4 regions of the Castellaniella ginsengisoli genome follow, and region 1 is predicted to be linked to each of the others. Evidence: predicted binding sites of a transcription regulator. Region 1 holds the regulator's gene; each other region holds the start of a gene.
What was found. Region 1 encodes sigma-54, which starts transcription at its own class of promoters, with help from an activator protein. Its sites were predicted from a motif close to TGGCANGNAANCTGCTTT; they were not measured.
Positions count from the first base shown of each region.

Region 2: a site for sigma-54 is predicted at 1,064-1,081, ahead of glnA (type I glutamate--ammonia ligase). Genes of this name have one in related genera too.
Region 3: a site for sigma-54 is predicted at 1,729-1,746, ahead of ABRZ00_RS06285 (formate/nitrite transporter family protein). Genes of this name have one in related genera too.
Region 4: a site for sigma-54 is predicted at 1,014-1,031, ahead of ABRZ00_RS13320 (P-II family nitrogen regulator). Genes of this name have one in related genera too.

Region 1 covers NZ_CP158257.1:1,012,698-1,015,744, forward strand. The annotation lists gene ABRZ00_RS04745 (DUF2868 domain-containing protein) at 1-1,028, opposite strand, end outside; gene rpoN (RNA polymerase factor sigma-54) at 1,090-2,436, opposite strand; gene ABRZ00_RS04755 (hypothetical protein) at 2,458-3,000, shown strand.
Region 2 covers NZ_CP158257.1:2,512,732-2,515,778, reverse strand. The annotation lists gene glnA (type I glutamate--ammonia ligase) at 1-975, opposite strand, end outside; gene hemW (radical SAM family heme chaperone HemW) at 1,222-2,433, opposite strand; gene rdgB (RdgB/HAM1 family non-canonical purine NTP pyrophosphatase) at 2,439-3,047, opposite strand, start outside.
Region 3 covers NZ_CP158257.1:1,333,972-1,337,018, forward strand. The annotation lists gene nirB (nitrite reductase large subunit NirB) at 1-822, opposite strand, end outside; gene ABRZ00_RS06285 (formate/nitrite transporter family protein) at 848-1,690, opposite strand; gene ABRZ00_RS06290 (hypothetical protein) at 2,014-2,787, shown strand; gene ABRZ00_RS06295 (hypothetical protein) at 2,784-3,047, shown strand, end outside.
Region 4 covers NZ_CP158257.1:2,796,367-2,799,413, forward strand. The annotation lists gene ABRZ00_RS13310 (YifB family Mg chelatase-like AAA ATPase) at 1-191, opposite strand, end outside; gene ABRZ00_RS13315 (hypothetical protein) at 301-675, opposite strand; gene ABRZ00_RS13320 (P-II family nitrogen regulator) at 1,066-1,404, shown strand; gene ABRZ00_RS13325 (ammonium transporter) at 1,428-2,657, shown strand; gene ABRZ00_RS13330 (diguanylate cyclase domain-containing protein) at 2,645-3,047, opposite strand, start outside.

The DNA of each region.
Region 1 (3,047 bases):
TGGTCGACGATGGCGGCCGGCGGCATGGCCGGGCCGGCGCCGCCGCCCTGCGCCGGCGCCGGACGGTCGATGCCCAGGCTGGCATGCGTGGGCATCAGGCGGTCGCGCAGATCGAGCCAGCCTGGCAGATTCGGATCCACCGCAAGGCGCGCCAGACGGCGGCGCACATGCAGCGCGCAGGCGATCAGACCCAGCAGCCTGGGCAGCAGCCCCCAGACGACGATGCAGCCGATCAGCCATAACGACCAGTCGGCCTGGATGCCGGCCGCCGCCGGCCGGGCGCCCAGGCTGGCGGCGATCTGGGCGTCGTCCGGTGCAGGGAAGCCCAGCAGCCCGGGCACATGGCCCAGCAGGCGCGTCACACGGATGAAGGCATCCGACGACAACAGGGTGGTTTCCCAATGAAAGGTGTAGCGGCGCGTACTCAACAACAGCAGCAGCGTCGGCACCGCCCCCAGGAACGCGGCCGTCCAGGCCCCGTGGCTGATCAGCCCGATCGCGGTTTTCCAGGCCCGCGCCCGGCCCAGCATGGACAGAAAAGCTTGGGCCGCCAGAGCGCCATCGGCCCCCCGGACCAGCCGCCGCGTGAACCAGAGCCACAGGCTCGACAAGGCGGTCGAGCCGGACACCCCCGGCAGCCAGCCGGCCAGCCAGATCAGAAAGGTGAGCACGTGCAGGCCCAGCAGCCCCAGCAGCGCCAGCGCCAGATTGACCTGGCCCTGGCCCAGAACGGCGGCGGCGGTGCCGATGCCCGCCAGGCACGCGGCCAGCCACACGGCGATCAAGGCCCAGCGGGCGCCGGCAGCCCATTGGATCAGGCGTTCATGCAGATTGTCGTGTTCGGCCAGCCAGGCGGCCCGCGCCAGGATGCGGGCCTGCAGATCGGCGGGCTGGCGCAGGGCGGCCTGGCAGGCGGCGCGGTCTTCCAGCGGCCCCCAGTGAGCCTCGCGCAGGCGCACGGCCTCGGCCTGCCAATACCGGAGCAGCGGGCTAGCGGGACGCGCGAAAGAGGACGAACGATGCCACATGAGGACGCGTGCGGGTGAAAACAGGATGATACCGAGTTTTACCGGGCCCGGTCGGGGCGGCTCAGCGATCGGCCGCGCCGCGTGCCTTGCGCACGCTGGCGGGGGGCACGCCCATGGCTTCGCGATACTTGGCCACGGTGCGCCGCGCAATCACCACGTCCCGCTCGCTCAGCATCTGGGCCAGCCGCATATCGGACAGGGGCTTGCCGGCCGGCTCCGCCGCCAGCAGCCCGCGCATCAGTTCCTGCACGGCCAGCGCCGACGTCTCCTCGCCCGAGCGGGTCTGCACCACGGTCCCGAAGAAGAATTTCAACTCGTGAACGCCCCAAGGCGTCTGCGCATACTTCAGGCGCGTGGCGCGGGAAATCGTCGACTCATGCAATTCCAGCGCCTGGGCGACTTCCCTCAGTGTGAGCGGTCGCAGCGCCGCCACGCCGGATTCCAGAAAGGCTCTTTGATGCTGCGCAAGGTATTCCGCCACCCGCAGGATCGTCTGCCGACGCTGATCGAGATTGTGGATCAAGCTGCGCGCCTCGCGCACCCTGTCCCGCAGTTCGGGGGACAAGGCCTGCCCCTCCAGGCCATCGGCCAGTTCGGGATTCAGGCGCACGCGGGGTTCGACGGCGGGATTCAGGCTGACCCGCCAGCCGCCGGCCGCGCGATGGAACAGGACATCGGGCACAACGTAATGCACCGGGTCGGTGCGCCAGGCGCCCGCCGGGCGGGGGTCCAGGCACCGCAGAACCCGATGGGCGGCATCCAGCAATGCGCGTTCGCAGCCCAGCGCCGCGCACAACCGGCCCCAGCGGCCCGCGCCCAGATCCTCCAGGTGTTCCGTCAATCGCCGGGCACAGGCCAGCACGTCCGGCGGCCATTCATCGGCACGCGCGCGCAACTGCAGCCGCAGGCATTCGGGCAGATCCCGCGCGGCGACCCCGGCGGGATCGAAGGACTGCAGCAAGCTCAGCGCCGTGAGCCACTCCTCGTCCTCGACCTCCAGGCCCGGCGGCAGGCCGTCGGCCAGCGCGGCCGGATCGAATTCCAGGTAACCGCGCTCATCGAGTTCGCCCATCAGCCGGATGACCAGCAGGCAATCGCGCTCCGTGGCGCGGGTGGTGTGCAATTGCTGCAGCAGATGATCGATCAGGCCGAGCGGCTGCCCCGGTTCCGGCAGATCCTCTGGCAGGGCGGCGCGCGAGGGCTGCGACCACAGGCGGTCCAACTGCTCGGCCTGGACCGCCGGCTCTGGATCGGCGATTTCAAGCAGCGGATTGTCGGCCAGCGCCTGGGCGATCTCCTGGTCCAGCTCCTGGGACGAGCATTGCAGCAGCGCCAGCGCCTGGCGCAACTGTGGCGTCAGCGTCAGGTGTTGATGCTGGCCCAGCTCCAGGGATGGTTGCGCGCGCATGTTCAATCTAGAATACGGGTCATGAAACCGGAACGAAACGAAGCCCCCAGCCGTCGAGACCATGCCTTGCTGCGCAGGGTCCTGCTCAAGCTCACAGCCACGTCCAAGATCATCGCGGCCGCGCTGGTCGCGGCCGTCGCCCTGATCTGGTACGACGTACTGAATCGGCTGTTGGCCTTTGGCAACGGCATCGATTATGCCGGAAACCGGCTCATGGGGGCGGAAGCCACTGCGCTGCTTCAGCGCTACAACCCCTACTTCTGGGGCGCGGTGGTCACGCTCTGCTCTCTGCTGCTGGCCTATCTCACCTGGCTGGCCGTGCGCGCAATCCTGGCGCGCGCACGCCTGCGGCCCGTCGATCCGGCCTCTTTCCACCTGCTGGCCGATCAACTCTCCGGCGCCACCCTGGACGTGCTCCTGTGGGCCTGGCAAACGCGCGACGAGCCCTTGCGCGTGGGCGACCTGATGCTGGCCCGGGACGAACTCTCCGCCGGCCGCGCCGCCCGGCTGCATCGCGCGGCCGAGCAGCTCGCCATCCTGGAAAACGCTCGCCAGCGGCAATAGCCCCCGGGGCCATCCCCGCCCGCACGCAGGCCCACGCCATCCGGGTC
Region 2 (3,047 bases), 1.4 Mb from region 1:
CACCAGGCGCTTGTAGGAATTCGTGCCCGGGTTGGTGATCGCATTCAGGGCGCGGGCATGGTGAATGATGCCGCCGATGTAGTACAGGGCGAATTCCGACAGGCCGCCATAGCCGTTGCCGGCGAACAGGTTCTGGCCATCCTTCCAGATGGACTGGTGCACGTGCATGCCCGAACCGTTGTCCCCCACCACGGGCTTAGGCATGAAAGTCGCCGTCTTGCCGTAGACGTGGGCCACGTTGCGGATCACGTACTTCATGATCTGGGTCCAGTCGGCGCGCTGCACCAAGGTGGAAAAGCGCGTGCCGATCTCCATCTGGCCGCAGTTGGCGACTTCGTGGTGATGGACCTCGACGGGCACGCCCATCTGCTCCATCAGCAGGCACATCTCCGAGCGCATGTCGGCAAAGGAATCGACCGGAGGTACGGGCACGTAGCCGCCCTTGACGGACGGCCGGTAGCCCAGATTGTTGCCGTTGGCCTCATTGGCGTTGGACCACACGCCCTCGTCGGACGAAATCTTGACGAAACTGCCGCTCATGTCCGCGTTCCAGCTCACGCCGTCGAACACGAAGAATTCCGGCTCCGGACCGAAATAAGCGGTATCGCCCAGGCCGCTGGATTTCAGATAGGCTTCCGCGCGCCGGGCCAGGGAGCGCGGATCGCGGTCGTAGCCCTTCAGGTCGGACGGCTCGACCACGTCGCAGGTCAGGATCAGCGTGGTTTCCTCGCGGAAAGGATCGAGACGGGCCGTGCCGGTGTCCGGAATCAGGATCATGTCGGAAGCCTCAATGCCCTTCCAGCCGGGCAGCGACGAGCCGTCGAAGGCCACGCCGGATTCCATCCGGTCCTCATCCACCAGACCGGCGGGGACGGTCAAGTGGTGTTCCCGACCCAGGGTGTCGGTAAAGCGGAAATCCACGAACGCGACTTCGCGTTCGGCGATCATCTGCACAACGTTTTCAGGGGTGGACATAAAAGCTCCTGTGCCCAATGCGCCGGGATGAGCCAGACAGCGCACTAGATGTCGTCAAAAGGGAAAGCCCGAGGCTTCGACAGATTCATAAGCAACGATCGTGCCAACTTTTCAGGCAATCCGCGAAAGCAAGCGCCCGCCAAACGGGTGCGGCTCTCGCCGTCATTGCGCATCAGCGCACCATTCGGGTGCACATTTTAGTGCAGACCCGGCACGAGACGCACCTTTTTAGTGCGTGCGACGAAATCAGGCCAGGAACTCCATTTGCAGTTCATTCAGGAACCGCCAACCCTGGGGCGTGGCACAGATCCTATCCAGGCCGGGTTCCAGCAGGCCGCGCTCGACCGCGCGGCGCATGGTCGGCAGAAGGGTCATCAGCGACAGGCCCGTCCGCTCGATGAACAACCCCCCTTCGACGCCTTCGCGCAAGCGCAGGGCATTGAGCATGAACTCGAAACCCAGATCGCCATGACTCAACTCGCGACGCTCGACCACATGCTTGCCGGCGCCTTCGGTCGCCAGCCGCATCCAGGCATCCGGCATGCGCGCGCGCGCCTGGCGCGTAATGCGATCCTGGAAGGAAATCTTGGAATGCGCCCCCGGGCCGATCCCCAGATAATCGCCGAAACGCCAGTAATTCAAGTTGTGCTGGCAGGCCTGATGGGACCGCGCGTAGGCAGAAACCTCATAGCGGTCGAAACCCGCCGCCTGGATCAGTTCGGCCACCCGGTCCTGCATGGCCGCACCCAGTTCGTCGTCCGGCACGCGGGGCGGGTATTTGGCAAAGACCGTATTGGGCTCCAGCGTCAGGTGATACAGCGACAAGTGGTCCGTCCCGAAGGCCAGCGCCTCGCGCACATCCTGCTCGCACTCGGGCAGGGTCTGCTCCGGCAGCGCGAACATCAAGTCCAGATTGACGCGCCCCACGGCGCGCTGGGCCATTTCAATCGCCGCCCGCGCCTGAGCGGCATCGTGGATGCGGCCCAGGCGGCGCAGCTTGTCGTCGTTGAAGCTCTGGACGCCCAGCGAGATCCTGTTCACCCCCGCCTGGGCGTAGCCCTGGAAGCGGCCGGCTTCGGCCGTGCCGGGGTTGGCCTCCAGCGTGATCTCCACATCGGGAGGCAGGTTCAGATAGGCCCGGAACAGGCCGATGATCCGGTCGATCGCTTCGGCCGACAGCAGGCTGGGCGTGCCGCCGCCGAAGAAGACCGTCGAGACCGGCCGCCCCCAGACATCCGGCACGGCCTGCTCCAGATCGGCCTCCAGCGCCCGCAGATACTCGGCCTCAGGCAGTTCCCCCGGGCGTTCATGCGAATTGAAATCACAATACGGGCACTTGTGCACGCACCAGGGCACATGCACGTACAGGGACAGCGGCGGCAGCGCCACCAGGCCGGGCTTGCCGCGCACGCCGGGACGGCCGTCGCCTTCGCGTTCAGGAGTGGGGACAGGCACCAGGCGTTTCATCGGGCGGCTCCGTTTGCCGCACGCTCGACCGGCGCCTGTTCGAGGTCGAACTCACTGCGCAGCGCCTGCAGCAGGCCGCGCAGCGCGCGGGCGCGATGGCTGAGGATGTTTTTCTGCTCCAGTGGCAATTCGGCGGCCGTCATGCCCAGGTCGGGCAGGTAAAAGTGCGGGTCGTAGCCGAAGCCGTTCACGCCGCGGGGCGCATCCAGGATCTCGCCGTCCCAGGATCCCTCGACCACGATCGGGCTCGGATCGTCGGCGCTGCGCACGTAGACCAGGACAGCGACGTAGCTGCCGCGCCGGTCAGCCTGGCCCGCCATCTCGGCGACCAGGCGGGCGTTGTTGGCCGCATCCGAGCGCGTGCCGTCAGACGCCTGCGCATAACGCGCCGAATGCACGCCAGGCGCGCCGCCCAGGGCATGCACGCACAAGCCGGAATCGTCGGCCAGCGCCGGCAGCCCCGTGGCGCGGCTGGCGTGACGCGCCTTGGCCAGGGCGTTTTCCACGAAAGTGCCGAAGGGTTCGTCGGCTTCGGAAACACCCAGCGCGCTTTGCGGCACCATGTCGATGCCGGCGGCCGCCAGGCTGGCGGAAAATTCCTTCAG
Region 3 (3,047 bases), 320 kb from region 1:
GCAGTGCGCGTCGATCACGACGCCGCCGCGTTCGCCGATCACCAGGCCGCAGTTGTGCGCGAGGCGGTCGCAGGGCCGGATGCCGGCGGAAAAGACCACCATGTCGGCTTCCAGGAATTCGCCGTCCGAGAAGCGCAGGCGGTGGCGCGCGCGCAGCCCCTCGACGATGGCCGAGGTCATCTTGCCGGTGTGGACGTGGATGCCCAGGGCCTCGATCTTGGTGCGCAGCAGGCGTCCGCCGGGTTCGTCCAGTTGCGCCGCCATCAGGTGGGAAGAGAACTCGACGACGTGGGTGTCCAGGTCCAGGCCGCGCAGGGCGCGGGCGGCCTCCAGCCCCAGCAGGCCACCGCCGATGACCACGCCGCGCCGGCTCCCGCCGGCGCAGGCGCGGATGGCCTCGACGTCCTCCAGCGTGCGGTAGGGCAGGCAGCCGGGGCGGTCGGCCCCTTCGATGGGGGGGATGAAGGGATTGGATCCCGTGGCGATGACCAGCTTGTCGTAGGGATGGAACTGCTCATCCGAGAGGTGGACGCGGCGCCGCTTGCGGTCGATCCAGGCGGCGCGCACGCCGCGCAGCACAGTGATGCCGTGTTCGCGGAAGAAGGCCTCGTCGGCCAGCGTCAGGTCTTGCGCGTCCGCGCCGTCGAAGCATTGGCTGAGTTTCACCCGGTCGTAGGCCAGTCGGGGCTCGCCGCAAAACACAGTGATGGCGTAGCCGTGCGCTTCGCGCGATAGCTCTTCCAGCAGGCGGTGGCCGACCATGCCGTGGCCGATGACGATCAGGCGCGGCGCGGCGGAGGCGGGGAGGTCGTGTGGATTCATGCTGCGCTCCAGGAAATCGGCGGATTCAGGGACGCGGGGCGGGCGTGTCCAGGGAGGGGCGGGCGGCGGGTTCGCGGCCTGCCGAAGAGAGGGCGGCTTGCCCGGCGCGGGCCGGCGAGGCGGCGCGGTAGGCGCCGGCGACGAAGACGGCGCCGCCCACGATATTGCCCAGCGTCACCCAGCTCAGGTTCCAGGCCATGCCGGCCAGGCTGACGGTGTCGGGGTGGTTGCCGGCCAGGGCCAGCAGCAGCAGGGTCATGTTGGCCACGCTGTGTTCGTAGCCGCTGGCGATGAAGGCCATCAGGCACCAGAAGATGACGATGCAGCGCGCGCTGTCGGAAGACAAGCGGGCGGACATCCAGACCGCTAGGCAGACCAGCCAGTTGCACAGCACGGCGCGGGCAAACAGGCTGGCGGCGGAGCCGTTCATCTTGTGGGCGGCGGTGCTCATGAGCAGGCCCTGGGGGTCGCTCAGCAGGCCGCCGCCGCCGCCCATGACGAACAGCCCCGTCAGCACGGCGGCGCCGCACAGATTGCCCACCCAGCTCACGCCCAGGACAGACCAGGCCTCGGCCCAACTGCCCTGGCCCCGGTAGCGGCGCAGCGCCATGACCATGGTGTGGCCGGTGAACAGTTCCGCGCCGGCGATGACGACCAGGATCAGCGCGATGCCGAACGTGGCGCCCATGACGAGCGGGCGGGTGTCCGGCGGCACGTGGCTGCCGAGGCTGAGGATCAGCAGGATGCCCAGGCCGATGTAGGCGCCGGCCAGCATGCAGCCTACGAAGAATCCGTGCGGCGCGAGGCGCAGCATCTCGAGTTTGGCGTTGGCGGCTTTCACGAAGCCGTCGATGGTGTCGTTGTACATGATGCGCTCCCTGTCGATGAAAGATGGTTATTCAGGGTTAAGCAATTCATGTGCCAATTTTTCCGGCCGTGCCGGGGCGGTCGGGTGCAAAGCGCGCTGCGCCTGGGCGGCGGAGCCCGGCGCCGGCATCCGGGAGACGGGAAACGGCCCCGGTGCGGGCCGACCGCACAGGTCGCGGGTGGGGCGCGCCTGCATCAATGCGGTGCCGGAGTGCACCATGGGCGGCCGATGGAGAGCGCTTAACAGTGAAAATGCTGGGGATCGCGCCAATCATGTCGCACCGTTTGACTGACGCCGGACCTGCTTGAGCCTAGAATGTGGATATGGAACCGCTCAATGTCCTTCGCTTTGCCGTGAGCGACCGCATCAATGATGTCGAGGTCGGGCTCAAGCACGTGCCTTTGAGCTTGCTCGGAGAGTTCCAGAAGGACGTGACCGAGTTTTTGCGTGGATCCTCCAGGGATGTCGATCCGGCAGAGGTGCTGGTATCGGTGGAAGATGGCTCTCTGGCCTTGGTGGCGACCGGGCTTATAGCGGCCACGGCATTGTGGGCGGATCTCGCTCAACTTGAAAACCCGGATGCGCTGGGCCGGATCGACCCAAAACGGGCGGCCGTGATAGAGCGCTGGCAGGCATCCTCACAACAGAACCCCCACCGTGTGTATCGGGTCGCGGACGTCGACGAACGTCGACACTGGCATATCAGCCATGAGACGGATTTTCGCAGGGCCGAGGATCCATGGGTGGCAATCGAGAAATATGTCTATGGCCGCATTGTGGATTGGGGGGGCAAGATCAAGGCTAACATCCACTTGGAAATGGATGATGGCATGGTGTTGAAAATATCGGCCGAGCAGGGTCTGTTGGCCCGAGAAGAACAGAATCGTCTGTATCGTCATGCCTTGCTGCATATTGCAGCCGAGGAAAATCTGCTGACCGGCGCGATCCGGGATCCGAAGCTGCTCTCGTTCGAATCGCACCAGCCTGTTTACGACGATGCGGAGTTTGAGGCCATGGTGCGGCGGGGGACTACCGCATGGTCGGGTGTTTCTGATGTGACGGCCTGGCTGGACGACCTGAGAAATGGTGGGGCATGACAGCGTCGGTCCTTCTCGACACCAGTTTCCGGCCCATTCCATTCAGCGTGCCCCATGGCCAGGTGGCGGGCGCCTTGTGGGGCGATCTTAACCCGCATAAGTCTGGTGTGTCGCGCCGGGTGGCGCGCGACGATGTCAAGTTGATCGCCCAGGCTTGTCACGAAAAAATCCCCTATATCCTGACGGAAGACAGATCTACGCTGCTCAAATACTGTGATCGTCTGAAGGTTTTGGAACGGTGTCGGATTCATGCCATTGCG
Region 4 (3,047 bases), 1.2 Mb from region 1:
CGCCCGGCGGGAAACTCGAAGCCGCTGCTGAGCAACGCCGACCGGACCCGTTCGCGGCTTTCGCGCACGCCCGCACCCGGCAAGCCGACAATGGAAAAAGAAGGCAGGCCGCAGCCCACGTGGACTTCGACCTGCACGGGCCGGACCTGCAATCCAAACAAGGTCCGGCTGGACAGAACGGCAAGCGACATCGGCTCCTCCCGGGCGCGCTACTCCGCCCCCACTATAGGGGCGGAGAAGGTCGCGCGGGCGGCTTGCGGGATGAATTCGCCCCACGCGCCGGAGCCCGATCAAATGGCCTTACTTCGACTCGCCACCCGAGTTGCCGATGGCGCCCTGAATGGCGGCGTCGGCCTTGGCCGCGCCCTCCTTCACGGATTCGCGGGCGCTTTCGGCGGCTTCGCCGGCATCCTTGGCCAGTTCGTCGGCCTTTTCCTTGACCGCTTCGGCCGAATCCTTGATTTTGTCCTGCATGGATTGCTGATCAGCCGGAGCACTCTGCTCTTCTTGCGGCGCGGGTGCGACGGGAGGCACGGGAGCCGGGGTCGGCGCCGTCGAAGGCGCGGGAGCCGCCGGAGGCGGCGCAGAAGCATCATCGCTCTTGGAGCAAGCGGCCAGCAGGCTCAGCGATGCCACCATGGCGGCCAGAGTCAGCGTTTTACGCGTCATATTCATGATCTTCCCTATGCAAAATTCCGCTGTATGAAATGGCGGATCATTGTCGAAGGCCGGCTTGTTACAACCGGCTTGGTTACAATTCTAGCGGCCTGGGATAGGGGGTAAACCCTGACATGTAATGACTGATGTCCGCGCAACAACAGACATCCTCATCCCCTGCCCTCATCCATCCACAGGGAAAACCGCTTCAAACAGGGGCGTTGCCGTGCGTCGCGCGGTCAACAACTGGACACAAAAGCCCTCTTTCGGGGCATGCCTGCACCGACGCGGTGCATCCCGTCCGCACCCGCCTCGCCCCGCTTCCCTCCCCGCCCGATACCCCTTCCTGCCGCAGTTGGCATGGCTTTTGCTTTATTTCCCCTGCCTGCACACTGCAAAGGAGTATTCATGAAGCTCGTCACCGCACTCATCAAGCCCTTCAAACTGGAGGAAACCCATGCCGCCCTGGAAGCGGCCGGCATCCAAGGCATGACGGTCACGGAAGCCAAGGGATTCGGCCGCCAGAAAGGGCACACCGAACTCTACCGGGGGGCGGAATACCAGGTCGACTTCCTGCCCAAGCTGCAGATCCAGGTCGCAGTGCCGGATGCCCTGGTCGAAATGACCGTGGAATGCCTGAGCCAGGCAGCCCGCACCGGCAAGATCGGCGACGGCAAGATTTTCGTCACGCCCCTCGAGCACGTCGTGCGCATCCGCACCGGCGAAACCGGCGAAGCCGCCCTCTGACCCTCAAAAAAGGAGTTCCCGACATGGACAAGAGCGATCTGGTCTGGACCATGACCTCGACCCTGCTGGTCTGGCTGATGTGCGTGCCCGGCCTGGCACTGTTTTACGGAGGCCTGGCGCGCAAGCGTTATGCGCTGTCCGTCATGACCCAGACGCTGGGCGTCTGCACGCTGGTGATCGTGCTGTGGTTCGCCTACGGCTATTCCCTGGTGTTCACCGAAGGCTTCGGCGGACTGGGCGGGTGGACGCGTCTGGGGCTGGCCGGACTGCACCAGGCGGGCGCGGAAAGCGCGCTGCCTCTGCTCGGCACGATCCCCGAATTGCTGTTCGCTCTGTTCCAGGCGACGTTCGCGGCCATTACCTGCGGCCTGATCACCGGCAGCATGGCCGAGCGCACCCGGTTCGGTGCGGCGCTGGCCTTCGCCGGCCTGTGGTTCACGCTGGGCTACATGCCGATCGCACACATGGTCTGGGCCGGCGACGGCTGGCTGCATCTGCGCGGCGCCCTCGACTTCGCCGGCGGCACCGTGGTTCACATCAGCGCCGGCGTGGCCGGCCTGGTGGGCGCGCGCTGGGTCGGCCCCCGCCTGGGCTACGGCCGGGAGGCCATGCTGCCCCACAGCCTGCCGATGAACCTGACCGGCGCCGCGCTGCTGTGGATCGGCTGGTTTGGCTTCAACGGCGGATCGGCGCTGGCCGCCAATGAGCAAGCCGTCCTGGCCGTGGCCAACACGCTGCTGGCCGCCGCCAGCGGTGTATTGGCCTGGGCGCTGGCCGAACGGATGCTGAAGGGCCGGGCCTCGCTGCTGGGCGCCGCCTCCGGCGCCATCGCGGGGCTGGTAGGCATCACGCCGGCCGCAGGCCTGGTCGCCCCGGGCGCCTCGCTCGTCATTGGCGTGCTGGCTTCCTGGGCCGCCTTCTACGGCGTGGGCAGTCTCAAGCGCCGTCTGGGCATCGATGACGCCTTCGACGTCTTCGGCATCCATGCGGTGGGCGGTATCGTCGGCGCGATCCTGACAGGCGTTTTCTATTGCGCCGATCTCGGCGGCCCCGGCCCCGCCGGCCTGGCGGCGCTGCTGCATCAGACCTGGCTGCAGGTCGAGGCCGTCCTGGTCAGCATGGCCTGGGCTGCGATCAGCGCCGTGATCTGCGCCTGGCTGGTGGATCTCCTGGTTGGACTGCGGGCCGCGCCTGACGAAGAACGCCAGGGCCTGGACGCCTCGGAGCATGGCGAGACCGCCTATCCGGACTGAGGCGCATCGCTTCCCGCCGAGGGCTCGCGCATCCCCGCCGAATAGATCCGGAAATGATTGCGACCCTCTTCCTTGGCGGCATACATGGCCAGATCGGCGGCCCGCAACAGTTCGCCGTCGCTCTGGCCGTCACGCGGGTAGAAGGCCGCTCCCATGCTGGCGGAAATCCGGACCGTGCGATCCCCCAGTGCGAAAGGCTGGGACAGGGACTCCAGGATTTTATCGGCGACCGGGAAGAGATCATCCGGATCCTGGATGTCTCGGATGATGAGCGTGAATTCATCGCCGCCCAGGCGCGCCACCAGATCCGAACTGCGCACACACTCGCTCAGCCGCCTGGCGACCAGGCGCAACAATTGATCGCCGGCCTCGTGGCCCCATGTGTCGTTG